Regions from separate parts of the Actinoplanes derwentensis genome, predicted to be linked through region 1. Evidence: predicted binding sites of a transcription regulator. Region 1 holds the regulator's gene; the other holds the start of a gene.
The links. Region 1 encodes HspR, which represses chaperone genes until heat shock. Its sites were predicted from a motif close to TTGAGTNNNNNNNACTCAA; they were not measured.
Positions count from the first base shown of each region.

Region 1 (6,680 bases):
GTCGATCAGGTCGATCGCCTTGTCCGGCAGGAAACGGTCACTGATGTAGCGGTCGGAGAGACTGGCCGCCGCGACCAGCGCCGCGTCGGTGATCTGCACCCGGTGGTGGGCCTCGTAACGGCCCTTGAGCCCGCGCAGGATGCCGATGGTGTCCTCGACCGTCGGCTCGCCGACGACAACCGGCTGGAAACGCCGCTCCAGGGCCGGGTCCTTCTCGATGTGCTCGCGGTACTCGTCCAGCGTCGTCGCGCCGACCATCCGCAGCTCACCGCGGGCCAGCATCGGCTTGAGCATGTTGCCGGCGTCCATCGAGCCCTCGCCCTTGCCGGCGCCGACGACCGTGTGCAACTCGTCGAGGAACGTCACGACCTGCCCGTTGGAGCCGCGGATCTCCTCCAGCACGCTCTTGAGCCGCTCCTCGAACTGGCCGCGGTACTGTGCGCCGGCGACCATCGCGCCGAGGTCGAGCGAGACCAGTTTCTTGTCGCGCAGCGTCTCCGGCACGTCGCCGGCCACGATCCGCTGGGCCAGTCCTTCGACGATCGCGGTCTTGCCGACACCGGGTTCACCGATCAGGACCGGATTGTTCTTGGTACGCCGGGAGAGGACCTGCACCACGCGGCGGATCTCGGCGTCCCGTCCGATCACCGGGTCGATCTTGCCGTCCCGGGCCAGGGCGGTGAGGTCGACGCTGTACTTCTCCAGGGCCTTGTAGGTCTGCTCGGGATCGGCGTTGGTGACCCGCCGCTCCCCGCCGCGGACCTGCGGGAACGCGCCGACCAGCGCCTCCTCGGTGGCGCCGGCGTCGGTCAGCACCGCCGAGACCGCGCCGCCCACCCGGGCCAGGCCGGCCAGGAGGTGCTCGGTCGACACATACTCATCGCCGAGCGGCTTGGCGATGAGGTCGGCCGAGCCGATCGCGTTGACGAACTCGCGGGACAGACTCGGCTCGGCGGTGCTGGCGCCGCGTGCGGAGGGCAGTTGCTCGATCGCGCGGACCGCGGCGCGGCGGATGTCGGCCGGGTTGGCGCCGACCGCGCGCAGCAGCGCGGTGGCGGTGGAGCCGCCGGTGTCGAGCAGCGACTGAAGCATGTGCCAGGGCTCGACCGTGGCGTGCCCACGGCGGCCGGCGTCGGCGACCGCGGAGGTGATCACTTCGCGGCTCTTGGTGGTCAAGCGTTCGGTACTCATGGACTCCCCTGCAGCCAACCCGACAGACTTGAGCGTAGCGCGCTCAACTTTACCGCGTCGCGTCGAGCCGCCGTAACGTACGCATCGTGAAGGTGTTCTCCGCCTCGTCCCGTCGCCTTCTTCCTCTCAGCCTGGTCTTTCTCACCTCCGGTGTGGCGACCGCGGTGGTCGGGCCGTTCCTCGGGCTGTTCCTCAGCACCGCGGTGCACGCCGATCCGATCCAGACCACGGTCTTCATGGTCGTCGCGGCGCTCTCCGGTGTCACGGTGTCGTCGTACATCGGCCGGATCTCCGACCGCTGGCCGATCCGGCGCACGCTGCTGATCGCCGCCGCGCTGGCCGGCTTCGCGTCCAGCGGCCTGACCGCCGTCATCAGGGACTACTGGATCCTGCTCGCGGTCACCGCGACTGTCACCGCCGCCGCCGGAGCGCTTTACCCCCAATCTTTTGCGTACGCCCGGCAGGTCCTGCAACATGACGACCCGAAACGGGCGGCCATGGGGATCAGCACGCTGCGCACCGTCTTCTCGGTCGCCTGGGTGGGTGGCCCGTCGCTCGCGGCGTTCCTGCTGGACGTCGGCGACTTCCGCCACGTCTACGGCGCGGCCGCGATCCTCTACCTGGCCGCCGCCCTGGGTATCGCCCGGTTCCTGCCCGCGCTCGACACTCCGGCCGAGCCCCGGAAGACGCCCACCGCGGAGAAGGCGGAGCGGGTGCCCCAGGTCCTCTGGGTGATCCTGTCCGGCTTCGCCCTGCTCCAGACCACGATGAACCTGAATGGCCAGGCCCTGCCGCTGTACCTCGGCACCGAACTGAACGGCACGATCCGCGACGCCGGCCTGATCTTCGGGTTGTGCGCGTTCCTGGAGATCCCGCTGATGCTCGGCTTCGGCATGCTCTCCAGCCGGATCCCGCTGCGCCCGATCATCCTGGCCGGCACCGTCTGTTCGGTGGCCTACTACTCGGTCGCCGCCACCGCGTCCTCGGTGTGGGTGCTGGCCGTGGGCCAGATCCTCAACGCGATCTTCATCGCCGCGACGTCCGGCCTCGGCATCTCCTACGTGCAGGACATGATGCCGCGCTCGCCGGGCCGGGCCACCACGCTGTTCACCAACTGCTTCCCGATCGGGCTGGTGATGGCCGCCCCGCTCTTCGGGCTCGCCCAGGAGTACGGCTTCCGGCTCGCCTTCGCCATCAACCTGGGTCTCAGCGTGCTCGGCCTGCTGCTGTTGATCGTGGCCCGGCCCCGGGTGACGGCGCCGAATCCAGCACTTCGTCCGGTTGCCGACGTGACAGGACCGACTGAGGGCTAACGTAGAGATCGTGCGCGTACGGGTGGAACGAACTCCTCTGCCGGGTATCGGCGTCCGCCATGACCTGGTGACCTCGTCAGGCCGGACCGTCGGGGTGGTGTCCCATCGCAACGGCCGCCGTGACCTGGTGCTCTACGACGTGGACGACCCGGACTCCAGTCTGGCCTCCATCCCGCTCACCGACGACGAGGCGGAGGCCCTGGCCGACGTGCTCGGCGCCTCGCTGATGCTGGGACAGCTCGCGGGTCTGCGCCAGCAGGCGGCGGGGCTGCTGACCGAGCAGATCGCGCTGCCCGCTGGTTCCCCGTTCGTGGGCCGGCTTCTGGGCGACACCCAGGCACGCAGCCGCACCACGTCCTCCATCGTGGCCGTGCTCCGCGAGCGGGAGGTGATCGCGTCGCCTGGGCCGGAGTTCCGGTTCGACGCGAACGACGTGGTGGTGGCGGTCGGTACCCGCCAGGGCCTGGACGGCGTCACCGCCATCCTGGCCGGCGACGACGGCTGAGTGCCGTGCAACACCACACGACGATCCTGCTCATCGAGATCGGCGCGCTCCTGTTCGGCCTCGGCATGCTCGGTCGCCTGGGCCGGCGTTTCGGCCTGTCGCCGATCCCGCTCTATCTGCTGGCCGGCCTGGCGTTCGGTCAGGGCGGCCTGATCCCGCTGTCGGCCAGCGAGGAGTTCATCGCGATCGGCGCCCAGATCGGCGTGATCCTGCTCCTGGTGATGCTGGGCCTGGAGTACTCCGCTGACGAACTGGTCGGCAACCTGCGGGCGGCGGCTCCGGCCGGTCTCATCGACATGCTGCTCAACGCCTTGCCGGGGGCCGCGTTCGCGCTGCTGCTCGGCTGGGACTGGAAAGCCGCGCTGGTGCTGGCCGGCATCACCTGGGTGTCGTCGTCCGGGGTGATCGCGAAGGTGCTCGGCGACCTGGGCCGGGTCGGTAACCGGGAGACTCCGGTGATCCTGTCGGTGCTGGTCATCGAGGACCTGGCGATGGCCTTCTACCTGCCGCTGGTAACCGCGGTGCTGGCCGGGCTCGGGCTGGCCAGTGGGCTCAGCACGCTGAGCGTCGCGGTGGTCACGGTGGTCGCGGTCCTGGTCGTGGCGATCCGGTACGGCGGTGAGATCAGCCGGTTCATCTCGGTGAAGGACCCCGAGGCGCTGCTGCTCAGTGTGCTGGGCCTGACGTTGTTCATCGCCGGGGTGGCCGGTGAGCTGAAGGTCTCCGAGGCGGTCGGCGCGTTCCTGGTCGGCATCGCGATCTCCGGGCCGGTGGCGCATCACGCCACGCAGATCCTGTCCCCGCTGCGGGACCTCTTCGCCGCGGTGTTCTTCGTCTTCTTCGGACTCTCCACCAACCCGTCCGACATGGCGAAGGTCATCCTGCCGGCCCTCGCCCTGGCCGTGCTGACCATGTCGACCAAGGTGCTGACCGGCTATCTGGCGGCCCGCCGAGCGGGGATCGCGCTGCCCGGCCGGTGGCGGACCGGGCTGGCCCTGATGCCGCGTGGCGAGTTCTCCGTGGTCATCGCGGGCATCGCGGTGGCCTACGGAGTGGACGCCCGGCTGGCTCCGCTGGCCGCAGCCTACGTGCTGATCACGGTGGTCACCGGTCCGTTGCTGGCCCGTTTGACCGACTATGCCTGGTTCAAGAAACTGTTGCGGAAACGCATAGCGGCGCAGAAACCGCTAGCAGCCCTGGAGTGACCTGTGTCTCGGCCGAAAACGCCCTAAGTTACTGTCAAGTATCTGAATGTGAAGCCTTGACACTTCCGCCGCCGCACCCCGCACGCTAACGTTGCGCGGCGACGACTCTGAGTATTGGGACGTTCGACACCATGGCCGGCGGGTTACGCCAGCCGTGACGCGAACGGTGAGTGAGGCGGCGGCGTGAGCGTGCGTGAAGCTACATTCCTCGGTTTCGGTAATCCTGTCGATCCACGGCCTGACGAGCTTCAGGCCTGGGCATACAGCCCCGACACGGTGCCGATGAACAGCATGCCGAAAGACTGGGATCTGCTGATCTCCGGCGACGTGCTCGGCCCGACCTTGTTCGAACTGGCCATGGACCGGCAGTGCCCGGCCCGCCGGTTCGCGCAGCACTGCATGTACATCTATGCCGCGGACGGGGTGCGGCAGAACGCGAGTGGGCAGCGAAAGCGCCGGCTCAAGAAGTTCGTCGAGCGTGCCGAACAGGTCGGCGACGAACCGATGCAGATCTGGGCGCACAACTGCCGGGTTCTGATGACCCGGCCGGAGCTCCTCGAGCATCACGATTGGATGGAGGGCGGCCTGGTGCGTTACCCACGCAAACTGGGCCTGTTCAACCGGCGCTGATTGCTTTACGTAACCATAGGATCACTACAAGCAGTAACGGCGGCCCTTCCGAGAGAGGGGCCGCCGTTATTCTCTATCGTTCCGGGGGTCGCCGGGGACGCCAGACGACCAGAGCCGTCGAATGGTTCTCCTGACGGACCAGATCGCGACCCGAGTACGGGTTCATCGACTCGATCCGGGCGGCCCGGTCGTACGCCGCCTGTAGTTCTTGTTCCAGTTCGGCCACCCGCTGCTGCAGATCGCCGACCAACTGCTCCAGGCCGATGATGCGTTTGATCCCGGCCAGGTTGACACCGTCATCCTGGCTGAGTTTCTGCACCTCACGGAGCAACGCCACGTCACGCTCGCTGTACCTCCGGCCGCCGCCGCCGGCCCGGCCGGGCTGAACCAGCCCGAGCCGGTCGTACTGCCGGAGGGTCTGCGGATGCATCCCGGCGAGCCGTGCGGCCACCGAGATGATCAGAACCTTCGCGTCGGAGGCCTGCTCGACCGAGATGCTGATCTCTTCATACATGTGCCACCTCCCGTGAGGGTCTAACCAGCTCGGCGCAGACGCTCGTCGAGCCGGTCCCGCGCGGGCGGCGGGGTGAGCTTGGCGAAGTTCTCCAGAGCATCCTTGGCCTCGCCGGAGACCCCGCTGGGGATCTGCACCTCGACCGTGACGATCAGGTCGCCGGCCTGGCCTTCCTTACGGAGCACGCCCTTGCCCCGGGCCCGCAGTTTCCGGCCGCTCGGCGTGCCGGGTGGCACCCGCAGCGTGACCGGACCGTCCAGGGTGGGCACTTTCAGATCGGTGCCGAGCACAGCCTCGGCGATGGTGATCGGAACGACCAGGGTGAGATCGTCGCCGTTGCGCCCGAACAGTTCGTCGGGACGGACTTTGACCTGCACGTACAGGTCGCCGGCCGCACCACCGCGGTCACCCGGCTCGCCCCGGCCGCTGAGCCGGATCCGCTGCCCGTCGGCGACACCCGCCGGGAACCGGACGTTGATCGTGCGGGTCTTGGTGACCCCGCCGGACCCACGGCACTCCGGGCACTTCTCGTCCACGATGCTGCCCGAACCCTGACAGTCCCGGCACGGCTCGGAGAAGCTGAACGACCCCTGGTTGCTGGAGATCAGGCCGGTCCCGTGGCATTTCGAGCAGGACCGGGGTGTGGTCCCCGGCTTGGCCCCGCTGCCCCGGCAGGTGTCACAGGCACCGGGTGTCCGCAGGGTCAGCGGCAGGGTGGTGCCCTGCACGGCCTGCGAGAAGTCGAGAGTCACCTCGGTCTCCACGTCACGCCCACGCTGTGGCCCACGACGAGCCGGGCCACCACCGGGCTGGCCCTGGCCGCCGGAGAAGATCGAACTGAAGATGTCGGAGAAGCCGCTGCCGCCGAACCTCCGGTCGGCACCCGCCGCTCCGGCCGCCCCGGAGAACCCGCCGAAGAGGTCCGACGGGTCGAACTGGGTGCCGCCGGGCCCCCGGGCCCCGCGCCGGAACGCGCCGGAGCCGAACAGGGAGCGCATCTCGTCGTACTCTTTGCGCTTCTTGTCGTCGGCGAGCACGTCGTACGCCTCGGAAGCGGCCTTGAACTTCTCTTCCGCTTCCTTGTTGTCCGGGTTGCGGTCGGGATGCAGATCGCGGGCGAGCTTCCGGTACGCCTTCTTGATCTCGTCGGGGGTGGCAGACCTGTTCACACCGAGCAGGGCGTAGAAGTCCTTCTCGAGCCAGTCCTTCGAGCTCATCTCAGTCCACCTCCTCGACTTGGCGACGTCCCGCCCGCCGGCGAACCGGCGAGCGGGACACGATCACTGATTTCACTCCGGGTCGGCGACCGCGACCAACGCCGC
Region 1 is NZ_LT629758.1:7,399,981-7,406,660, forward strand. Features, by position in the region: gene clpB (ATP-dependent chaperone ClpB) at 1-1,191, opposite strand, end outside; gene BLU81_RS32690 (sugar efflux transporter) at 1,278-2,504, shown strand; gene BLU81_RS32695 (cation:proton antiporter regulatory subunit) at 2,515-3,009, shown strand; gene BLU81_RS32700 (cation:proton antiporter) at 3,075-4,214, shown strand; gene BLU81_RS32705 (hypothetical protein) at 4,398-4,844, shown strand; gene BLU81_RS32710 (heat shock protein transcriptional repressor HspR) at 4,918-5,358, opposite strand; gene dnaJ (molecular chaperone DnaJ) at 5,379-6,575, opposite strand; gene grpE (nucleotide exchange factor GrpE) at 6,648-6,680, opposite strand, start outside.

Region 2 (6,680 bases), 4.2 Mb from region 1:
AGCTCTGCCCCAACAACGGCGACTACAACGCCGGGCTCGTCGGCCAGTACTTCTGCGCCGACCACACCCACTTCGAGGCGTACGGCGCCCAGCAGATCGCCCGGCTCGTCGCCACGGCGCTGCGCACCCAGAAGATCGCCCTGTCCGCCTACCTCCTCTAGGAGCAGTCATGCGACTCCGGACCATGCTGACCGCGGTGCTGCTCACTCTGGGCGTGCTGGCGGTTCCGGCGCCCGCGCTGGCCGCGGGCGAACCCACCGACACCAACATCGAGTACGAGGGACGGTGGAGTGGCGCCTACGTCCCGCAGTGGGCCGGTGCCTACCTGCGGGTCGGGTTCACCGGGACCAGTGTCGCGCTCAAACAGCGTGGCACGATCGACTTCTGGTACAGCATCGACGGCGGTGCGTACACCAAGGCCACCAACGTCAGCGGAACGGTTAACCTCACTCCCGTACGGCTGGCCGTAGGTCAGCACTCTCTGCTCGTCTCCTACCGGATCGTGGCAGGCAGCTACACCGGTGACGCTGTGTTCCAAGGGCTGACCCTCGACGCCGGCGCGAACACCTACAAGCTGCCCAAACCCGCCAAGGGCGTCGAGTTCGTCGGCGACTCGATCACCGCCGGTTACACCGCGACCAACATGGCACTCAGCGCCTACCCGTGGATCATCGGCGAGAACCTGGGCGTCTCGCACACCCAGATCGCGCTCAGCGGCGCCTGCCTGCGCGAACTGACCGCCGCCCAGAGCACCCGCGGCATCCGCTGTTACGGACTGGAGAACCGGTACACCAAGACCGGCTTCCAGGACGGGGCCGCCGACTGGAACTTCGGCCGCTACCAACCGGCGGTGGTCGTCGTCAACATCGGCACCAACGACTCAGGCCATGGAGTCAACAGCGCCGATTTCCGTACGGGGTACACGAACCTGCTCCGCATCGTCCGCGAGAAGAACCCGAACGCCCGCATCCTGGCGCTACGGATCTTCAAGGGTTCCTGGGCCGCCGAGACCCGGCAGTCCGTACTCGACCGCCAGGCCGCCGGCGACACCAAGGTCACCTATGTCGACTCGACCGGCTGGTGGGACGGCGCGACCATGAGCGGCGACGGCACCCACCCCAACGACTACGGTCACCGGGTCCTGGCCGGAAAGCTGCAGCCGTTCGTGTCAGCCGCTCTGGCGTCATGATCGAGCCGGGACACCCGTGGCGGCGGGTGTCCCGGCTGCGTGATCAGGCGGTGTGATCAGGCCGTGGCCAGCGCGGACACCGGATCCAGGGCGGTCTCCAGGATCTCCCGGACGTCGGAGACGATGTGCACGGTCAGCGCCTTCAATACGTCGGCGGGCACCTCGTCCAGGTCGGGCTCGTTGCGTTCCGGCAGGTAGACCTCGGTCAGGCCGGCCCGCTGAGCGGCCAGCAGCTTCTGCTTCACCCCGCCGATCGGCAGCACCCGGCCGGTCAGCGACACCTCGCCGGTCATCCCCACCTCGGCCCGCACGTTGCGGCCCAGCAGCAGCGACACCAGCGCGGTCGTCATCGTGACGCCCGCCGACGGGCCGTCCTTGGGCACCGCCCCGGCCGGCACGTGCAGGTGGATCGGGTGGTCCAGCTGCTCCGGCGAGATGCCGAGTTCGCCGGCGTGGGCCCGCACGTAGGAGAGGGCGATCTGCGCCGACTCCTTCATCACGTCGCCGAGCTGACCGGTGACCGACAGCCCACCGGAGTTGCCGGGCAGCAGCGACGCCTCGATGTAGAGCACGTCACCACCCATCCCGGTCACCGCGAGACCGGTCGCCACGCCGGGGACCGCGGTACGTTCGCCGGACTCGGGAGTGAACCTCGGCCGCCCGATCAGGTCCTTGAGATCGACGGTGTCGACGGTGGCCGGCAGTTCCCGCAGCGAGACCTTCCGGAACGCCTTGGCCAACAGGCGCTCGAACGACCGTACCCCCGCCTCTCGGGTGTAGTTCGCGGCGATCTCCCGCAGCGCCTCTTCGGTGACGGTCACCTCGCCGGTGGTCAGCGCGGCCCGCTCCAGCTGCCGGGGGATCAGGAAGTCCCGGGCGATGGCCACCTTGTCGTTCTCGGTGTAACCGTCGATCGCTATCAGTTCCATCCGGTCGAACAGCGCCTGCGGGATCGTGTCCAGGACGTTCGCGGTCGCGATGAACAGCACGTCCGACAGGTCCAGGTCGATGTCCAGGTAGTGGTCGCGGAACGTGTGGTTCTGCGCCGGGTCCAGGACCTCCAGCAGGGCCGCCGCCGGGTCGCCGCGGTAGTCGCTGCCGACCTTGTCCACCTCGTCGAGCAGCACCACCGGGTTCATCGAACCGGACTCGCGGATCGCGCGGACGATCCGTCCGGGCAGCGCTCCCACATAGGTGCGCCGGTGGCCCCGGATCTCCGCCTCGTCGCGCACTCCGCCGAGGGCGACCCGGACGAACTCACGGCCCAGCGTACGAGCGACCGACTCACCGAGCGAGGTCTTGCCGACTCCGGGCGGGCCGGCCAGCAGCACCACCGCGCCGGAGCCGCGCCCGCCGACCGTCTCCAGTCCCCGCGACTCGCGGCGGGCCCGGACACCCAGGTACTCGACGATGCGTTCCTTCACCTCGTCCAGACCGTGGTGGTCGGCGTCCAGCACCGCGCGGGCCGCGACCAGGTCGGTGTTGTCGGTGGTGCGCACACCCCACGGCAGGTCCAGGACGGTGTCCAGCCAGGTGCGGATCCAGCCGGCCTCCGGGTTCTGGTCACCGGCCCGCTCCAGTTTGCCGACCTCCCGCAGCGCCGCCTCGCGGACGGCCTCCGGCAGATCGGCGGCCTCGACCCGGGTGCGGTAGTCGTCGGTGCCGCCGTCCTCGCCCTCGCCGAGTTCCTTGCGGATCGCCTTCAACTGCTCACGCAGCAGGTACTCGCGGTTGCGCTTCTCGACGTTCTCCCGGACGTCCTTCTCGATCGTCTCGTTGACCTCGGACTCGGCCAGGAAGTCCCGGGTCCAGTCGATCAGCTGCCGCAGCCGGGTCTCGACGTCCGGGGTCTCCAGCAGCTCCCGTTTGCGGTCGCTGGACAGGTAGGGCGCCCAGCCGGCGGTGTCGGCCAGGTCGCTGGGGTCGTCGATGGCGCTGACCGAGTCGATGACCTGCCACGCCTCACGCCGCTGCAGTACCGTCACGACCAGTTGCTTGTATTCGGCGGCGAGTTCGCGTACCTGATCGGTGGTCTTCTGGGTTTCCACCGGCTCGGCCTCGACCCACAGCGCCGCGCCGGGTCCGGTCACGCCGCTGCCGATGCGGGCGCGGGTGCCGGTGCGCAGGACGGCCGCGGGGGAGCCGCCACGGATCTTGCCGACCTGCTCCAGGGCGGCCACCACGCCGTACGAGGCGTACCTGCCCTCCAGGCGCGGGGCGATCAGCAGCTCGCCGCCGGCCGCGGACTGGGCCGCGTCGACGGCGGCCTGGGCGGCCTCGTCGAGAACGACGGGAACGACCATGCCCGGAAGCAGGACGATGTCATCGAGGAACAGCACGGGGAGACGCTTGCTGGTCACTGGTTACCTCCGGGAAGTTGAGTACTCCTCGCTCAACTACGGACCCTCCACCGATCTTCCGGCGTTCACTGCCAGCGAACAGAGACGCCACTCCGTGGTGGGGCGGGTCACACCGAGTCACCCATCGATGGACAATGGTTCGTGACCCACGCGATCCGGTTGACCGAAGTGTCCAAAGTGTACGATCCGAACGGCAGTGCGGTGCGCGCATTGGACGGTGTCAGCATCGCACTGCGGCGGGGCACCTTCACCGCGGTGATGGGACCGTCCGGCTCCGGCAAGAGCACCTTCCTCAACTGTGCGGCGGGTCTGGACCGGCCGACCTCGGGCTCGGTCTCACTCGGCGACATCGAGCTCTCCGGCCTCACCGAGGTCGAGCTCACCGAGGTCCGGCGCCAGCGGATCGGCTTCATCTTCCAGGCCTACAACCTGCTGAGCGCGCTGACCGTCGAGGAGAATGTCACGCTGCCGCTGCGCCTGGCCGACCGTAAGACCGACCGGGCCTTCCTGCATGAGGTGCTCACCGCGGTCGGGCTCGGTGACCATCTCAAACGGCGGCCCAGCGAGTTGTCCGGCGGTCAGCAGCAGCGGGTCGCCGTCGCCCGGGCCCTGATCACCCACCCCGACGTGGTGGTCGCCGACGAACCGACCGGTGCGCTGGACTCCCGGTCCAGCAAGCAGGTTCTGGAACTGCTGAGGCACATCGTCGACACGATGGGACAGACGGTGCTGATGGTCACCCACGACCCGGTCGCCGCGTCGTTCGCCGACTCGGTGGTCTTCCTGGCCGACGGCCGCCTCGCCGGTGAGCTGCCGAAACCCACCCCGGAGCAGGTCGCGGCGCGGATGACCCACCTGGGCGAGTGGTGATCCGCCGTCTGCGGCGGCTGGTCCGCCTGGTGATCCCGTCGATCAAGGACCTGACCCTGGCATGGAGCACGATCAAGGGACGATGGGGCGGCTTCGCCGGTTCCTTCGTCGCGATCGCCGCCGGTTCGGCGGTCATCACCGCTTGCGGGATCCTGCTGCTGTCCGGGCTCGGCACCGGTGTCACGCCGGAGCGCTACTCCGGCGCGGCCGTCGTCCTCAGCGCCGAACAGTCCTTCTGGCTGGACGAGTCCGCCGAGGTCCGGTACAGCGAGCGGGTCACGCTGCCCGCCGACCGGGTGGCCGCGGTCGCCGCCGTGCCCGGTGTCCAGGCCGCCGTCCCGGACGTCGACGTCGAGGTCAGCATGGTGACCCCGGACGGTGACACGGTGACCGGCCCGGACGGCTTCCCGCTGCTCGGGCACGGCTGGTCCGCCACGGTGCTCGGGCCGTTCCCGCTGCGGGAGGGCCGGGCACCGGCCGGACCGGGCGAGGTCGTCCTCGACGCGGGCCTCGCCGAGCGTGCCGGCGTGCCGCTCGACGCGACCGTGCAGCTGGTGGCCGGTTCCCTGCCCGCGGCGTACCGCGTGGTCGGCATCGCCACCGCGCCGGGCGGTGGGCTGGACCGGCAGTCCGCGGTGTTCCTCAGCGACGAGCAGGCCGTCGCGCTGTCCGGCCGCCCGGACCGGGTGGACGCCATCGGTGTGCTCGCCGCCGCCGGTGCCGACCCGGTGGAACTGGCCGGGCGCATCAAGGCCGCGGTACCCGGCCTGGTCCCGCACACCGGCGCGGAACGCGGCGACGTCGAGTTCCTGGACGTCGGTGACGCCCGCAGCCTGGTCGTCGAGACGGCGGCGTCGTTCGGCGGCACCATGGTGCTGTTCGTGGTGTTCGTGGTGGCCAGCACCCTCGCCCTGTCGGTGCAGCAGCGCCGCCGCGAACTGGCCCTGCTGCGCGCCATCGGTGCCACACCCGCACAGATCCACGGGATGATCGGCGCCGAGATGACCCTGGTGGCGCTGGCCGGGGTGCTGGTCGGCGCGATCCCCGGCATCGCCCTCGCGTTCCTGATGCGCGGTGTCTTCATCCTCGCCGGCGCGATGCCCGCCGACTTCGAGATGGAGGTGGGGCTGTGGCCGCTGCTCATCTCCCTGGTGCTGTGCATGCTCAGCGCCCGCCTCGGCGGCTGGCTGGTGGCCCGCCGGGTGGCGAAGGTCAGCCCGGTGGAGGCACTCGGCGACGCCACCGTCGAACCGAAGAAGCTCGGCCGGGTCCGACTGGCCATCGGCGTCCTGCTCATCCCGCTCGGACTGCTGCTGACCCTCGGCGAGGTGGCGTCGCCCGGCGACTCGGCCGCCGACACCGCCGGCAGCGCGGTGCTGCTGTTCGTCGTGGCCGTCGGATGCCTCGGCCCGGTGCTGCTCACCGTGGTCATCCGGCTGGCCGGCCCGTTCCTGAACCGGAGTTCCACGGCCCACGGCTTCCTGGCCCAGGCCAACTCACGAGCCGGCTCGCGACGGCTCAGCACGGCCACCACACCGCTGGCGATGGGGGTGACCCTGGCCGCGGTCCAGGTCTTCGGCGCGTCCACCGGACTGGCGGCGGCCGACGATCAGCTGGCCGCCGGACTGCGGGCCGACCACGTCCTGACCGCGTCGTCCGGAGCCGGAGTGTCCCCGCAGATCGTGGACGCGGTGCGGGGCGTGCCCGGAGTGACCGTGGTGACGCCGGTCGCGCGGATGCGGGTGCTGGTGACGTTCCCGTCCGAGGACAGCACCGCGACCCAGGTCTTCGACGCCCAGGGCGTCGCCCCGGACCGGCTGTCCGAGACCATGGACCTGGGAGTGCTCGACGGCGACACCGCGCAACTGCAGGGCGAGACGGTAGCGCTCAGCCGGGTCGCCGCGGAGACCGTGCGGGCCCGGCTGGGCGAGGCCGTCGAACTCCGGCTCGGCGACGGGACGGTGACCCGGCCCCGGGTGGTGGCACTCTACGAGAACGGGCTGGGTTTCGGGGACGTCACTCTGCCCAACGACGTCGTGGTCGCGCACACCACCGCCCGGGTCGACACCGCGGTGCTGATCAGAGCCGCGGCCGGCACCGACTCGGAGGACCTGGCCGGGGCGCTGCGGGAAGTGGTCAAGGGCTATCCCACGGTCGAGGTCGGCGACCGGGAGGCGTTCCTGACCGCGCCCGGGTCCGGCAATTCCGGGGACTGGGCGCTCAACCTGCTGTTCCAGACCGTGCTGCTGGGCTACATCGCC
Region 2 is NZ_LT629758.1:3,200,678-3,207,357, reverse strand. Features, by position in the region: gene BLU81_RS14075 (SGNH/GDSL hydrolase family protein) at 1-161, shown strand, start outside; gene BLU81_RS14070 (SGNH/GDSL hydrolase family protein) at 170-1,189, shown strand; gene lon (endopeptidase La) at 1,246-3,492, opposite strand; gene BLU81_RS14060 (ABC transporter ATP-binding protein) at 3,718-4,419, shown strand; gene BLU81_RS14055 (ABC transporter permease) at 4,413-6,680, shown strand, end outside.
Region 2: the regulator HspR is predicted to act here: its motif matches at 3,567-3,585, upstream of lon (endopeptidase La).